Regions from separate parts of the Rossellomorea sp. RS05 genome, predicted to be linked through region 2. Evidence: riboswitches for the same ligand, from Rfam matches in the RefSeq annotation. Region 2 holds a riboswitch; the other holds the start of a gene.
The links. Region 2 has a riboswitch for cobalamin ahead of ABJ225_RS11490 (hypothetical protein). Riboswitches for the same ligand answer to the same signal wherever they lie in the genome.
Positions count from the first base shown of each region.

Region 1: it holds a riboswitch for cobalamin, as region 2 does, so the genes downstream of both, ABJ225_RS01355 (ribonucleoside-diphosphate reductase subunit alpha) here and ABJ225_RS11490 (hypothetical protein) in region 2, are expected to answer to the same signal.

Region 1 is NZ_JBDKWY010000001.1:242,974-246,184, forward strand. Features, by position in the region: gene ABJ225_RS01350 (SurA N-terminal domain-containing protein) at 198-968, opposite strand; cobalamin riboswitch at 1,503-1,683, shown strand; gene ABJ225_RS01355 (ribonucleoside-diphosphate reductase subunit alpha) at 1,829-3,211, shown strand, end outside.
Region 2 is NZ_JBDKWY010000003.1:334,732-337,942, reverse strand. Features, by position in the region: gene ABJ225_RS11500 (YwqG family protein) at 1-322, shown strand, start outside; gene ABJ225_RS11495 (hypothetical protein) at 574-906, opposite strand; cobalamin riboswitch at 1,035-1,216, shown strand; gene ABJ225_RS11490 (hypothetical protein) at 1,349-1,888, shown strand; gene ABJ225_RS11485 (ABC transporter substrate-binding protein) at 1,893-2,819, shown strand; gene ABJ225_RS11480 (biotin transporter BioY) at 2,917-3,211, shown strand, end outside.

The sequences.
Region 1 (3,211 bases), on a different contig from region 2:
AGTCATCCAAAGGAATTGAGTCGACTGTCTGTTCCTTTTCACGGTCCAGGTTCTCACGGTTTTCACCCGTCTGTTCTGGTTGGTCGTTCTTATTTTTCTCCACGTCAGTTCCTCCTTTCCGTCTTGGTAGTTCAATACCCTCAACGTTCAGTGGGAAACATAAAAAAAGGACATCCGTCGGGATGTCCTTTTTGAAATTAGATTTTCACGTCGACTTTTGCATTTTTCTTGAGATCTTCCACGTGCTTCACAAGCTGTTCTTGTTTCTTTTGCTGTTCAAGCTGTGATTTGAGCTGAGGCTCGACATCTTCAAGTTTTGGTGCATCTTTTGAATCTTGGCCGCTTTGGCTCGCGTACTGTTCGTACATTTTCTTCACTTCATCGTCTGTTACTTTTTCGGTCTTGATTTCTTTATCGACATATTTTGTATATTTGATGTTTTCGGCAATTTGATTTTTCAGTTCATCCATGGTGAATCCGGCATCTTTCATGGCCGCATTGAACTTTTTATCATCTTCGTATTGCTTTTTGACTTCTTCGAGCTGCTTGTCCACTTCGTCATCTGAAGCTTTGTACCCTTTTTTATCCGCTTGTTGAAGCAGAAGGGTCTGTCCTACAAGACTGTCAATCGTTTGTTCTTTGATCTGCTTGGCAGCATCCTTAGAGGTTGGATCCTGACCCATTTGCTGATATTGCATTTGAGAAGAAGAAAGTACGTTGTTGTAATCTTCCCCTTTGATTTTCTCATCATTTACGATGGCGACGACTTTATCGTTGTCGACTTTCTGCTTGTCCATCTTTTTTTGCATTTCTTTCATTTGTTTCGCTTGTTCTTCCTCGCTTTTTGCCTGTTCGGAGGATTTTTTACTATCATCGGATTTTTTTGCACTATCGTCATTAGCCCCGCAAGCTGCGAGCAGCAGTACGGTCATAGCCGCTAAAAGGATCGTGAGTAAACGTTTATTCATAGTGATCTCCTTTCGAAACTGGGTTTCAAGCTTCTAAATGGCATTTTAAAGGATTCCTCAAGAAAAAGAAAGTATTTGGGGGGATTAATTTCCTTGTAATTCCCTTGAAATAGAAGAGAAGTCTTGAAAAGTGCGGGTTTATCACAAGGGAAGCGTGTGACGGCCAGGTGAATGAAACATAACTGTAAGGAATTCAGGGTAAAAAAGGAGCCGCTGCAGATGGGGGTACCATCTCAACGGCTCAAAATAATAGGGGACCTAAGAATACGGTCAAAACAACCTTCTATTGCATCATAAAGGGATAACAGCATTTCCTCAAGGGAAGTCTGGCGTCATGTGGACCGATATGGATGGATTACACGCTGTCTTGTTCCACTCTTCTGTGGAATTTAACGAATAAAATAATTGTAGGCATAAATTCATCTTGCTTTCATTCTTTTCATTTGAGCTTCTCTGTTGTAAAATGTAGAAAGTTGGTTTAATATAAAAGACGCAACATATTGTGTTTTGTTTAAACTTCATAACAATATATTGTTTATAACCTATGATTGTGGTGTCGGATATCGACTTAAAAGGGAACCCGGTGAAATTCCGGGACTGTCCCCGCAACTGTAAGTGCAAACGAAAGAAGGAATGCCACTGTCCATCGGACGGGAAGGCCTTCGAGTAGGCAAAAAGCACAAGTCAGGAGACCTGCCAAGATCAGTACGTGTTATCTTCTTCGGGAATTGGGAGGATAGGCGAGGATTACCTTCGGCGTAGTATGCCTTGTGAATCTATCGTTTATGACTGCCCATCCTATCTTAATAGGATGGGCTTTTTTTATCCTCTCCCGACTAATTAAAGGGAGGAATACTAATATGACATCAACCATTAACGGAACAACGGCATCCCATAGAGCGGAACGTCTACTAAACGGGCTTCGGGAAAGCCACGAATCATTGAACTGGGAGGAATACACTCAAAAGGTATCACTGTATACAGAAGATCAGCCGGGAGTGGAAGAAAAACAGCTTCTTCAGTTCTTGATCCTGTCGGCTGTTGAGCGGATCTCATCCAATGAACCTGATTGGACGTACGTGGCAGCATCGCTTTATCTGAAGAATCTTTATGCCATCAGCTCAAATGCAAGGGGCATGGAGCTATATAAAGGCCTGCATGAACTTATCGGGACACTCACAGAGAAGAATTTGTACTCTCCAACATTACTGAATGCCTACAGCAAGGAGGAGGTGGATCATCTCGAGGGTCTCATCCGTCCTGAACGGGATGAACTGTTCACTTACATAGGAATTGTCACGCTGTCAGAGCGTTATCTCACAAAGGACCATGCAGGAGTCCTATATGAACTTCCGCAGGAGCGATTCATGATCATTGCCATGACGCTACTGATGAATGAGCCGAAAGAACACAGGCTCATGCTCGTGGAGGAAGCGTATTGGGCGCTTTCAAACCTATATATGACCGTGGCGACCCCTACGTTCGCCAATGCAGGCAAGAGTTACGGACAGCTCTCGAGCTGCTTCATCGATACGGTGGAAGACGATCTGCGCAGCATCTACGACAGCAATACCGACGTGTCCACATTGAGCAAGAACGGAGGCGGGCTCGGTATCTATATGGGGAAAGTAAGAAGTCGCGGAAGTGATATCAAAGGATTCAAGGGGGTCAGCTCCGGTGTAATCCCGTGGATGAAGCAGCTGAACAATACGGCTGTCTCCGTGGATCAGCTCGGTCAGCGCCAGGGAGCCATCGCCGTCTATCTGGATGTGTGGCACAAAGATATTTTCTCCTTCCTTGATACGCGGCTGAACAACGGGGATGAGCGTCTTCGTACCCATGACCTGTTCACCGGCGTCTGTCTCCCTGACCTCTTCATGGAGCAGGTTGAAAACCGTGGAAACTGGTATCTATTCGATCCCCATGAAGTCAAGACCATCATGGGCTATGCCCTTGAAGATCACTTCGATGAGGAAAAAGGATCCGGTTCATTCCGCGAAAAGTACTGGGAATGTGTTAACGAACCGGCTTTGTCCAAGGAAATCATCCCGGCGATCGATATCTTCAAGCGGATCATGATCTCCCAACTTGAAACAGGAACGCCGTACATGTTCTATCGCGACAGTGTGAACCGTCAAAATGCGAATAGTCATAAGGGCATGATCTACTGCAGCAATCTTTGCACGGAAATCGCTCAAAACATGAGCCCGACAGTGATGGAAGAAGAAGTAGTCAAGGATGGG
Region 2 (3,211 bases):
CGAGAAGGTGTTCGGGAAGGAAAGCTGGGATCTGTTTGAATCCATGACCGATGATGGTGAAGAGGCAGACGCCCTCATGGATGAATTCTATGAAACCCAGAGCGGTTTCGGACATAAGATCGGAGGATATCCGGGCTTCACACAGGAGGATCCGCGTCAGTATGAAGATCAAGACCATGCACTCCTGCTGCTTCAGATCGACTCGGATGATGAAGTGGACATGATGTGGGGCGACTGCGGCATTGCCAACTTCTTCATAAAAAAAGAAGATCTTAAGAAGAAACAATTCGGCAATGTGGTCTATAACTGGGATTGTTCATAATACGAGCCGGCACAGGAAAACCCGAATTCATTTGCCTACGATCAGGCGATTGAATTCGGGTTTTTAACTTTTTTGGAACAAAAGAATTTTATTGGTTCCAGTGGTTGATTGGAGTGCAAGATGTAGACTCCTGCGGGAGAGTAGCTAATGTGAGACCCCGCAGGCCTGCCGATGAGGCTCACGGGCTACCCGCGGAAAGCGAAGTCTTGCACGGAAATCATAAGCGGTATAAGAAACACTAATCGAGTTCTTCATTTTTCAATCTCTTCGTAGAGGAGGTATCGTTCATCAGAAGTCTTGGCAATGAGGTAGTTGCTGTGGTCCTTCACATAATAAAGATCCGTTCCCTTCTTCAGGTGATTCGCCGTATAGTCTTTTTCAGGGTGGAACTCATCCCCGATCTTCTCCTTGATCACCCCTGCTTTCCCGTCTAGGGTGAGCGTCTTCTTCACAGGCAGCAGCACATATCCTTTCCCGTTCAACACCAGCATATCCCCGTATCCACACAACTCGTAGCTCTTTTCTTCACTTCCGCAGCCTGCCAGCAGCAGGAAAACGAAGCTCATTGGGATCAACCATTTCATGCCATCATCCCTTCTTGTTTGTTTGTCCTTTTCATTCCTATTCAGAACCGGACGGGTTCATGAGAGGGATCTGAAAAAATAGAAACACCCCAAGGGGGCTCACATGGTATAATGGTCCTTAAGTGAATAGACCTTCGCAGAAATCAGGTGCGCTCGCGCATAAAGGGAATCCGGTGAAAAACCGGAGCTGTTTCCGCAACTGTAAGTGCTGACGAACCAAGGGAAAACCCACTGTTCAACAATGAACGGGAAGTGCCTTGAAGTAGGAGGATGCACAAGCCAGGATACCTGCCTGATTTCCATCGTATTATGCTCTTCGGAAGTTAAGGGGATGGTGCGGCTTGATGCATCTTTTTTGATGATGATTGCCGGCCGTTTGGCTGGTTTTTTTATGCCCGTTTCCGCTACGATCGGTGATTCACTAAAAGAGAAGAAAGGGAGGATGAACGTGGGAAAAAAGGATTTCAGGTACATCTGTTATCCGTATATGAGGGAATCCCAGTCGACGGTCGACTTTGAAATCAGGACGGATTCCCTGGCAACGAGGATCGGTCAGGCCTCTTCATTGACAGAGGGGAGAGTCCGTGAAGATCTGCTTTATCTTTGTGAGATGGCGTATCACCTGAATGGTTCGGTGCGGGGGGAGATGGCTATCTCCCTCCAGGATCTGCAGCGATTGAGCGACCTGTATGACACGTACGTGAACGAAGTGGAAGAGGAAATCAGAACGTTCCTGCTTCCCCAGGGATGCTACGCGGCGACGGTCCTTCATACGTGCAGGAGCGAAGCGAAGAAATCGGTCAGGGCCCTACATAAGGTAAGCCTCGAACAGAAAGTGGACAATCTGCTGTTCAAATATGCGCACCTGATGGCAAATGTCCTGTTCGTCATGGCCGTGTATGTGAATAAAGGTGAAGGGGTAAAAGAAATCCCTTTTATCAGCAAGTCCTATGGACGATCAAAATCAGGCAAGGGAGAATAGTGAAATGAAAAAACAAGCATGGATCGGATTGTTCATCAGCATCGGTCTCATTCTATCAGGATGTGGAGCCGGGGAAGAAACAGCATCAACAAAAAAAGAAGAAAAGTCTACTGCCTATAGCGTCAAGGATGACCGGGGAGAAGAAGTCACATTCAAAAAGGTACCGGAGACCGTCGTTTCCCTGCAGCCGAGCAATACAGAGATCCTGTATGCCGTCGGAGCAGGGGATAAGGTGGTCGGGGTGACAGAATTCGATCATTATCCGAAGGAAGTGGAGGATCTCGAGGTCATCTCCGATTCTATGACAGTGAATACGGAAAAAGTGATTTCCCTGGATCCGGACGTGGTGATTGCCTATACAACAGGTGATGAAGCAGGAGTCAAGCAGCTTGAGGATGCGGGCATTCCCGTCTTCGTCATCCAGTCTGCTCAAACCTTTGACGACGTTTACGGCGATATCGAACAGGTGGCAAAGGTGATGGGGGCTCAAAAAAAGGGGAACGAAGTGATTGAAGGAATGAAGAAGCAAATCTCCGATGTCGGCGAAAAGGTCAAGTCCCTTGACGAAAAAGAAAAGGTCTATTTTGAAATCAGTCCAGCTCCTGAGATCTATACGGCCGGTAGCGCGACCTTCCAACAGGAGATTCTCCAGGCTGCTGGTGTGGATAATGTATTTGCCGATCAGGAGGGCTGGCCGAAGCTCGGGGAAGAAGAAATCATCAAACGGAACCCGGCAACCATCCTGACTACAGTGAACTATGTGGAAAATCCAGTAGATGAAATCAAATCCAGGACCGGCTGGGACACCATCGATGCGGTGAAGGGTGACCGGGTCATCTATCTTGATTCCGATGTCATGTCCCGACCGGGCCCGAGGATCGGTGAGGCAGTCGAAATCACAGCCAAGGCTGTTTATCCGGACCTTTTCTAGAATTGATAATCGTGTAAAAGAAAGCCTTTTCAAACTTGCTTTTGATATGTAAACTAATAATATAATTAAGTTTACATATTTTAAGGGGTGCATGTAAATGGATCGAGACAGGTTGAGAATGATTATTCAGTGCGGGGTGTTTGCGGCGATCACTGGAATCTTTGCGCAGATGGAGATTCCCCTGCCCCTCGTGCCCATCAGTGGGCAGACGTTGGCAGTGGGATTGACGGCGACGATTCTTGGGAGCCGCTACGGGGCGTTTGCCCTCATCGGATACACAGCCATCGGGGCAGCCGGACTCCCTGTGTTTGCAGGGATGAGCGGAGGTGCCCATGTCCTGGTCGGGCCGACGGGAGGGTACATCTTCGGTTTCATCGCGGCGGCTTATGTGA